3 regions of the Mesorhizobium sp. ESP7-2 genome follow, and region 1 is predicted to be linked to each of the others. Evidence: predicted binding sites of a transcription regulator. Region 1 holds the regulator's gene; each other region holds the start of a gene.
The links. Region 1 encodes LexA, which represses DNA repair genes until DNA is damaged. Its sites were predicted from a motif close to TGTTCNNNNTGTGTTCNG; they were not measured.

Region 1 (3,274 bases):
GACCGCGATGCAGGATCAAACCAGCTCCACAAAGACGGAGGCAGCCTATCAGCTGTTGCGGCGCGATATCCTGACCACGCGCCTCATGCCCGGCGCCCCGCTCAAGCTGAGTGTGCTGCGCGGTACCTATGGCGTCGGCTGGACGCCGTTGCGAGAAGCCTTGTCGCGGCTCGAGGCCGAACGCCTTGTCACCGCCATCAGCAATCGCGGCTTTACCGTGGCTCCGGTATCGCGGGCCGAACTGGAGGACCTGGCGCGCGCCAGGATGGTGGTCGAGATCCCCCTATTCCTCGAATCGATGGAGAAAGGCGGCAAGGAGTGGGAGGATGCTGTCGTCACCGCCCACTACCGGCTCTCCCGCTGCAAGACCGCGGTCGACGATCCCTCGGATGCGGCCGTCGACAAATGGGACGAGAACCACGAGGCTTTCCATGCGGCGCTGCTGAGCGCCGCCACATGCGATTGGCTGCTGCGTTTCCGCTCGACAATCTCGGATCAGCTGCGCCGGCATCATCGCTTTCTTGGTCTGGCGCCGACATTGCGGGCCGCGGCTGGCCTCAAGAATGGCTATGAAGAGGCGATGGAGGCACTGCGTGAAGCGATTGCGATCGAACACCATACCGCGATCATGGAAGCGGCACTCGATCGTGACGTCGAGCGGGCCAAGGCGCTGATGACTGCGCATATCGGCTACACCCTGCATGTCTATGTCCACAGCGAAGACAGCGGCGCGACCGAGTACGCCGCCCGCGCCGGCAGCTTGAAAGCTGTCGCCGGATGACTTCAGCGCTTCCGCGACGCCTGTTCGCACGCACTTGATCGGAGCCGGCCGGACGCCTGGATCCGTCGCTGCCCCGAAGCTACAATCGTTGGCGTTTTGGTTTCGTTTCGTTCCGCGAATAATGGATCCATAATTTTTACGATCCATCCCCGGAAAAGCCCTCAAAAAGACTGATGCCAAGCCTCGGCGGAGGATGGGCCACAGCCCATTAACCAACACGATTTCAATGTCCTTGCCGACGGCGGAAAGGGTCGATTGCCGTCCGCTGTCGCGGGCAAAAAACTTCAGACGCCTTAACAAATTCATTAAACTTTAAACGGTTGCGGAACACAACTGGAACAGATAGTGTTTGTTCTGGGTTTGTTTTTCGATTCTGGTTCAGACCTTCGTTCACTGCCTTGGGGGCCGCCATGCTGACACGCAAGCAACATGAACTGCTGATGTTCATCCACGAACGGCTCAAGGAAAGCGGGATACCGCCCTCTTTCGACGAGATGAAGGAAGCGCTCGATCTTGCCTCCAAGTCGGGGATCCATCGCCTGATCACGGCGTTGGAGGAACGCGGCTTCATTCGCCGGCTGCCCAACCGGGCGCGCGCGCTGGAAGTGCTGCGGCTGCCGGACTCGATCGCGCCGGGCCTCAATGCGGCGAAGAAGTTCTCGCCAAGCGTCATCCAGGGCAGCCTTGGCCAAGGCGGTCTCGGCCGCCAGATCAGGCCGGCGGCGGCGCCTTCTCGCCTGCCCGCGGCCGGTAACGACGACGATGCGGTTTCAGCCGTGTCCATCCCGGTCATGGGCCGTATCGCCGCCGGTGTGCCGATCGATGCCATCCAGCATCAGACGCATTCGATTTCGGTGCCGCCGGACATGATCATGGGCGGCGAGCACTATGCGCTGGAGGTCAAGGGCGACTCGATGATCGAGGCCGGTATCTTCGACGGCGACACGGTCATCATCCGCAATGCCGATACGGCAAGTCCGGGCGAAATCATCGTGGCGCTGGTCGATGAGGAGGAAGCAACGCTGAAGCGGTTTCGCCGCAAGGGCGCTTCGATCGCGCTCGAAGCCGCCAATCCAGCCTACGAAACACGCATCTTCGGGCCAGACAGGGTCAAGGTGCAGGGCAAGCTGGTCGGGCTGATAAGACGCTACTGAACCGGTTTGCCATCAGGTTTGTCAGGCTTTTTATAGGGCGGCAGCCCCCTCGCCTCGCGTGAGAATTTTCGCTGCTCGTGCCAGGGCCGGTATGGTCCGTCGACGGCGAATTCGATCGCAGCCGGGCTCGTGGCCGACTGGGGATCGAAGAAGACGGCGGCACTCCCCTTGCGGGCGAGTTGCCGTTTCGTGACGACGAGAACCAGCGGATTGTGGCAGGCGTCATAGGCGGTAGCGTCATTGACGACGATCAGGTCGGCGAAGGCGCAGGCCTTCCAGGTGTTCTTGCGATCCTCGACATAGGCGATGATTGCGCCGGATGGGTGCCTGGCAAGACACAGGCCTTCGCGGCAATAGAACGGCGATCCCTGCGGCAGGTCGGTGGGACTAGCGATGTCGAATTGCCCGTCCGTCTTGTCGAACATTTCCGGTTTGACGATTGATTCTGAGACCAGGGCGCGTTTCCAGTTTTCGGCTGCGAATTCGTTCGGACGTTCCCGGTTGACGGCCAGTTCGCCATTGCCGATCGGCAATGCGACCAGCCGCGCATCTTCCGAGATCAGCACATCGGGCGTGCGCGTGTGCGACACGGTCAACAGGCCGGCAAGCGCGAATGGCAGCGCGGCAAGCCGCAGCCAGGTCGTCGCCATCGTCGCGATGACCAGCGCGACGGTGACCAGCAGCACGGATTGCTGCGAGATCAGCCCGACCCCATCGATCGGAGAGCGCTCCGATATCCACGCCGATACGGCGATCATCGCCGTCAGGCCCTTGCCCATGAGGTAGAGAGCCGGCCAATCCAACCCGAACGGCATCAGCAACGCGCTGGCGACAGCCAGGAACATCACAACCGATACGATCGGCATGACGGCCAGATTGGCGAACAGGCTGAGCGGCGACACCCGCTGGAAATGCCAGATGGCAAACAGCGCCGTTGCGCTGCCGGCGATGATGGATGTCACGGCCAATCCACCTGTCGCCAAGAGGAACTTTCGCGTCAGGAACCCGGGCAGGGATCGCTTTGGCGGCGGTGGCCTCGTCTTTCCCGCATGGTGGTCGGCCCAGCCGGCATAGGCGCCTACCAAGGCCGCTGTCGCAGCGAACGACATCTGGAAGCTCGGGCCGACGACCTCGTGCGGGGAAACCAGGATGACGGCGATCGCCGAGATCGCCAGGTTGCGCATGGTCAGTGCCGCGCGATCGAACAAGACGGCGACCAGCATCACCGCCAGCATGATGAAGCTGCGCTCGGCGGCGACGACGACGCCGGAAATGACGAGATAGGCGGCGACAGAGAAAAGTGCGGCGGCGGCCGCGTATTTCTTCACCGGCCGGCGCG
Region 2 (3,274 bases), on a different contig from region 1:
CCGGGGTTGATGGCATCATAGTAGACTTCCTTGAGGCCGCCAGCGTTCATGGTCGCCCTGACGGCGTCCGCCACGCCCTGACCGTAGGCGCTCTTGTCGTGCAGGATCACGACATTCTTGCCGGCGTACTTCTTGGCGATCCACGGACCGATGAAGGCGCCCTGCGCGTCGTCACGCGTATAAAGACGCATGATCGTCGACCAGCCGTTCTTGGCCGCCGCATCGGTCAGCACCGGGTTGGAGGACGCCGGGCTCATCATCAGCGCGCCGGCTTCGGCATAGACCGCCGAGGCCGGAATGCTCGAACCCGAGCAGGCATGGCCATCGATGAACTTGACGCCGTTGGCAACGATGCGGTTGGCGACCGACACGGCCTGCTTGGGATCGCACTGGTCGTCCTCGATGTCGAGCTTGATCATCGAGCCGTTGACGCCGCCCGCGGCGTTGATGGCATCGGCCGCGGCCTGTGCGCCTTGCTTGAACTGATCGCCGATGGTCGCGAGTTGTCCGGTCATCGGGCCGACCACCGAGACGGTGATGTCGTCGGCGAATGCGACCGGCGCGCTCATCATCAGGCCGAAAATGGCCGCGCTCAAAATCCTCAGTTTTTTCATGACAATGGAACTCCTCCACTCACGCGCGGCCGCCCCGGCCGCGCTTCTTCCAGAGAGGCGGGACAATTTCATCCTTCATCGGGCCTGTCTAGGCGCATTGACGCCGCTCGATTGGGCCTGCGCGGCCTCATCCACGCAAAAAGCCACGCCAGCCTTGTTTCGGCTGGTCGTGGCTTTTTTGCCTGTCAGGCTGTTTCCCCGGCGCCCCCGCGCTGTGAACCCAACCCACCTTCCCTGTCTTCCTGTTGGCCATGATCTTGCCGAAGCCCCGATCCACTTCGGGATCATGGTCCGTCGCGCGGCTTGGACCTGCCGGCCTGCCGCATTCTTTTCATTGTTGGCCTGTGGCCTGGCTGTCTGCGCAGCCTTATCCCTGTTGGCCCGACCGTCTTTTAGCGGCCTTGGCCGGAGCGTCCCCGCCTGACGGAACTCAGTGCATGGTCATCCATTCGCGAGCTTCGCGCAGGGCCTTGGCGATCTCGACCTTCGACATGGCCGCCGAGAGTTCCGAGCGCAACTCCGCGGCGCGGGCCGAACCCTTGATGGCGGCGATGTTGAACCATTTGTGGGCGGCAACGACGTCGGTCTCGCAATCGCGACCGGTCGCATACATCATGCCCAGTTCGAAAAGAATGTCGGCCTGGGCAGTTGCCCCCATGGCGCCGAAGCCTGCTTCAAGCATTTCAAAACGTGCCATTTTAGTCCCCTGTCTGGCTCCCGAGAGCTGCCTCCGTTTGTCTTGTCCGGGCCGCTCTTTCGATGCTTTCGAGAATGCCGCGCAGGCTTGAATCCGTCGTTAAATGGCGTGCTTAATTTGAGGAAAACAAAGCTAAAACAAGAGGTAAACGCGGAAATTCGTTAAGGATACGAAGCCAGCAATTCGGCTGGTTTTCGTCAAATTTGACGAAAATTTTCGGGGCCGCAATCAACACTCCGCTAACCACGGGAAACAAACGCGACACGCCGGTCGTTTTTCATTCCCGCGCCGACCAGGCGAATTCAGGCGCATTCAAAATGCCGAAGTCTTCCGTTGCGGCACCGCTTTTGTTTTGACGGAAGCTGGATTAGCTTACGTTTGCGTAAGCGGCAGACCGGCGAGGCGGAGCATCCGGCCGGCTATCCAAAGGGAGGAAGACATGTTTCGAAAAGTGAGCCTGGCCCTGGCGGCCACTTTGATGCTGGGCGGCGCAGCATGGGCCGATCCGATCGAGGGCAACTGGAAAACGCAGGCGGGCGACACCGCGGCCATTTCAGGCGGCGGTTCATTTTCCATCACGCTCAAGTCCGGTAAATATGTCGGCAAGACCATCGGCTCGCTCACGGCGGCCGGCGATAACAAATATACCGGCAACATCACCGATCCGGCAAACGACAAGACCTATTCCGGCAAGGCGACATTATCGGGTGCCTCGCTCAAGATGAGCGGTTGCGTGCTCGGCGGACTGATCTGCAAGAGCCAGATCTGGCACAAGCTCTGATCGTCAATCTCCTTGTGATCTCAAAACGGGGCCTGGCGGGCCCCGTTTTCGTTTTATCGAGGCGCAGGCAGTGGCGCTCGATCGGCATTCGGGTAGCCGGCAAGCCAGCCAATATCCCGTCAATCAATTTGAACCGCAGATGAACGCTGGCATCAGGGCCGGTTCAGAGGCGTCAGCGCATTCTCCGGCGTGTTGAAGGAGACACGGACCCAATGCTTGCTCGCCGCTTCACCATCGTCTGCCTGCTGATGAGCCTGTTTGGAATGTTCTTCGCCATCCTCGTCGCCGAAGCGGGCCGTTCCCCCCGCTCGTGGGACGAAGCCACCAGAATGTGCCGCCTCGCCTGCCCGACCAACCTTCGCCACTGAAACAGAGAACCTCGAAAAGAAAAGCACAGACATCATGAACCGCATCGCCGCCAATCTCTCCAGGATCCTCCGGCTGCTGCCGCGGGCGGCGCTTATCCTGATGCTCCTGGCCGCTCCGGTCCTGGCAGTGCCGATGATGCGCGCCGATGCCGGCTCGACGATCGAGGCGCCGGCGCTCAGAAAGTCCGGCGTCGGGTTCGTGCTGCTGGTCAGCCTGCAGCGCGGATAAAGAAAAAATGGCGCTTTGAGCGCCTTCGGCGGCGAGCCCCCTCCCAACCGCCCGTCCAAGTCTCTATATTGAGCCATGGAAAAGCGAATCTACCCCCAAGCCATCGAATCGGTTGTCATGCCCGAGCCTTTTGGCCGGCAAAGCTTCGACAACGCCAAAAAGGCCGTTGCCGCGCTCGAGGTGCTCTACGACCGCAACACCAAGTTCCTGCGCGACTCCTTTGCGGCACTTGCCGCGGGCGGCGACAGCAGCAAACGTTACCGGGCCTTCTATCCTCAGATCGGCGTCACCACGAGTTCGTTCACCCAGGTCGACTCGCGCCAGGCCTATGGCCACATGCCGACACCAGGTCATTTCGCTACCACGGTCACCCAGCCGATCCTGTTCGAAGCCTATCTCACCGAGCAACTTCGGCTGATCATGCGCAATCACGGCGTGTCGGTGACGGTCTCTGAATCGACCACGCCGATCCCGCTGCATTTTGCTTTCCTGGAAGGCACCTATGTCGACGGCGCCGCTGCCGAACGTATCGAGCGGCCGATCCGCGACCTGTTCGACGTGCCGGACCTCGACGGCACCGACGAC
Region 3 (3,274 bases), on a different contig from region 1:
ACAGCTTCATGGCGTCACCCGTCATCGCCAGCGATTCGCGCTCGCCGTCGGAGAGGCCGATCTTGATGCGGCCGCCAATCACAGCGATCGTCGCCGGCACCGCGCCGCCGTCACTGATGATCTTTTCGACATTGGCGGCCATGGCGCCATTGTCGGGATAGGGCATGCCATGGGTGATGATGGTGCTTTCGAGCGCCACCACCGCACGCCCGGCCGCCAGGGCTTGCGCCACCGGTGCGTGGATATCGATGAAAGGGCGGGCGGTTTCTGGCGTCATCTCTGATCTCCAATCCGGAGTGCGGCGCATCCACTGCGCTCTATGAATTTGCCGGTCTCATGCCACTTCCCTGGCATCCGGCACAAGGGCCAGCGCTTCCGCGAAGCTCGCCGCGGTGAATTCGGGCACGGCGTTGGCGCTTTCGATGGCCAACGTTGCCGCCGCGACGCCTTCGCGCAGGGCCTGGCGCAACGGCAGGCCGCGCAGCAGCGCCGCGACCGTCGCGCCCGCCAGCGCGTCGCCGGCGCCGGTGACATCGGCGACCTTTCTGGGGGCAGGCGGCAGGATCGAAAAGGCACCTGTCTCATCGAAACCCAGCACGGGGCCGCTGCCTGCCGTGACCACGCCGCTGGCAAGGCCGCTGCATCGCAAGCCGTCGATCATTTCCCCCTCGGCGGCACCTGCATTGACGCCGGCCAGCACAAGGGCCTCCCGCCGGTTCATGAAGAGCTGGGCCAGCCCGCCGAGCACCGGTATTAGCCGCGTCACCTTGGCCGGCGAAATCGCGATGGCGAAAACTGGTTTGCCGGCGGCGAGCGACAGCAACCCCTCCAGCGCGGCCGACGGCAGGTTGGCGTCGCACAGGATGGCATCGGCGGCGGCCACTTCCTGGCGTATCTTGGAACGCCGGATCTGCTTGGGAAAGGCCAGGTCGTACAATGCCATATCGGCAAAGCCGACGATCAATTCGCCTTCGCGATCGATCAGTGCCGTGTAGCTCGGCGTGGTACGGTCGAGGAACACCGCCGACAAATCGACGATGCCTGCCTCGGCGATGGCCCGTGAAACCGTATCGGCTGACGCGTCGCCGCCGCGCACCGAGAGCAGCGATGCGGAGAGGCCGCGCCGCACCATGCTGCGCAACGCATTGAAGACGCCACCGCCGACATCCTCGCGCATCGTGCCGGGATTGGAGGCGGCCGGCACATAGGGGCCGGACACCTGGCCACGCCGGTCGATATGGGCGCCGCCCACGGCCAGTATCTCTAGGGATTCCACCATGGCGGCGATATGACCTTTGTTGTTGCAGACGCACAAGCGCTACAATGCGCGACAGAGCTTCGCATGCAGGACGGCGATTCGGCCGGGCGATAGGATCGAGCCGTCTGGCCCAATGCGGAGCCTGTTCCTGCCCGGGCGGAGCCCTCTCCTGCCCGGGGTTGCGAGACAAAAAAAGAACAAATTGGGATATCGCTTGTTTTTCAGTTGGTTGTCACCCCTTGCCAAATGAGAACAAAAAAGGTACAAAATGGCAGGGATTACGGATTGTCCGGCCTTCATTGACGACCAAGGGGTGATGTATCATGGCTCAGAATTCTTTGCGGCTGGTAGAGGATAAGGCAGTGGACAAATCAAAGGCTCTGGATGCGGCGCTGTCGCAAATCGAGCGGGCTTTCGGCAAGGGCTCGATCATGCGGCTCGGCGCCAACGAGCAGGTCGTCGAGATCGAAACGGTGCCGACCGGCTCGCTCGGCCTCGACATCGCGCTCGGCGTCGGCGGCCTGCCGCGCGGCCGCATCATCGAAATCTACGGGCCGGAAAGCTCGGGCAAGACGACGCTGGCCCTGCACACCGTGGCCGAAGCCCAGAAGAAGGGCGGCATCTGCGCCTTCGTCGACGCCGAGCACGCGCTCGATCCGGTCTACGCTCGCAAGCTCGGCGTCGATCTTGAAAACCTGCTGATCTCGCAGCCCGACACCGGCGAGCAGGCGCTGGAGATTTGCGACACGCTGGTCCGTTCCGGCGCCATCGACGTGCTGGTGGTCGATTCGGTGGCGGCGCTGACGCCGCGTGCCGAAATCGAGGGCGAGATGGGCGATTCGCTGCCCGGCCTGCAGGCCCGCCTGATGAGCCAGGCGCTGCGCAAGCTGACAGCCTCGATCTCGCGCTCCAACACCATGGTCATCTTCATCAACCAGATCCGCATGAAGATCGGCGTCATGTTCGGTTCGCCTGAGACGACGACCGGCGGCAACGCGCTGAAATTCTACGCCTCGGTGCGCCTCGACATCCGCCGCATCGGCTCGGTCAAGGATCGCGACGAGGTGGTCGGCAACCAGACCCGCGTCAAGGTGGTCAAGAACAAGCTGGCGCCGCCCTTTAAGGTGGTCGAGTTCGACATCATGTATGGCGAGGGCGTCTCCAAGACCGGCGAACTGGTCGATCTCGGCGTCAAGGCCGGCGTGGTCGAGAAGTCGGGCGCCTGGTTCTCCTACAATTCGCAGCGTCTCGGCCAGGGCCGCGAAAACGCCAAACTGTTCCTGCGCGACAATCCCGACACCGCGCGCGAGATCGAACTGGCGCTCAGGCAGAATGCCGGGTTGATCGCCGAAAAATTCCTCGAAAATGGCGGCTCTGAAGGCAATGGCGACGACGGTTTCGAGGACGAAGCCGGCGCGATGTAGGGCAATGCCAGAGTTTGGCCATAAATCCGGCCTATTATCTGATGCTTAAGTAACAGAGTTCTGTAGTACCGCGTTCCAAACCGCCGGCCTTCGCGCCGGCGGTTTTCGTTTGCGCGCCCGCGCAAATGCCGGTGCAAGGCGCGAATTGGCCCAATTCCGTGTTTCTGGACAGGGTCAAGAGCTACGGCTAAAAGGCCAACTCCATCTTCTAGAAAACACAGAGCCATCTCCCGCCGGTCCGGCCGGCGGCTCTCTCGAAAAGGCAGTATCCATGAGTGGCGTGAACGAGATCCGGTCGACCTTTCTCGACTATTTCCGCAAGGAGGGCCATGAGGTCGTGGCCTCGAGCCCGCTCGTGCCGCGCAACGATCCGACATTGATGTTCACCAATGCCGGCATGGTGCAGTTCAAGAACGTCTTCACCGGTTTGGAGAAGCGGCCCTATTCGCGTGCCACCACGGCCCAGAAAAGCGTTCGCGCCGGCGGCAAGCACAACGATCTCGACAATGTCGGCTATACCGCGCGCCACCTGACCTTCTTCGAGATGCTCGGCAATTTCTCCTTCGGCGATTATTTCAAGGAGCGCGCCATC

Region 2: LB543_RS08280 (sel1 repeat family protein) is a predicted target of LexA. The motif match lies at 1,434-1,451, and genes of this name have one in related genera.
Region 3: recA (recombinase RecA) is a predicted target of LexA. The motif match lies at 1,507-1,524, and genes of this name have one in related genera.

What each region holds. Positions count from the first base shown of each region.
Region 1 covers NZ_JAIUGQ010000003.1:32,420-35,693, forward strand. The annotation lists gene LB543_RS04190 (GntR family transcriptional regulator) at 8-781, shown strand; gene lexA (transcriptional repressor LexA) at 1,192-1,935, shown strand; gene LB543_RS04200 (ComEC/Rec2 family competence protein) at 1,929-3,274, opposite strand, start outside.
Region 2 covers NZ_JAIUGQ010000006.1:51,469-54,742, forward strand. The annotation lists gene LB543_RS08275 (branched-chain amino acid ABC transporter substrate-binding protein) at 1-614, opposite strand, end outside; gene LB543_RS08280 (sel1 repeat family protein) at 1,045-1,311, opposite strand; gene LB543_RS08285 (DUF2147 domain-containing protein) at 1,751-2,092, shown strand; gene LB543_RS08290 (hypothetical protein) at 2,305-2,460, shown strand; gene LB543_RS08295 (hypothetical protein) at 2,495-2,689, shown strand; gene LB543_RS08300 (AMP nucleosidase) at 2,807-3,274, shown strand, end outside.
Region 3 covers NZ_JAIUGQ010000001.1:430,502-433,775, forward strand. The annotation lists gene LB543_RS02245 (pseudouridine-5'-phosphate glycosidase) at 1-277, opposite strand, end outside; gene LB543_RS02250 (carbohydrate kinase family protein) at 335-1,279, opposite strand; gene recA (recombinase RecA) at 1,582-2,682, shown strand; gene alaS (alanine--tRNA ligase) at 2,954-3,274, shown strand, end outside.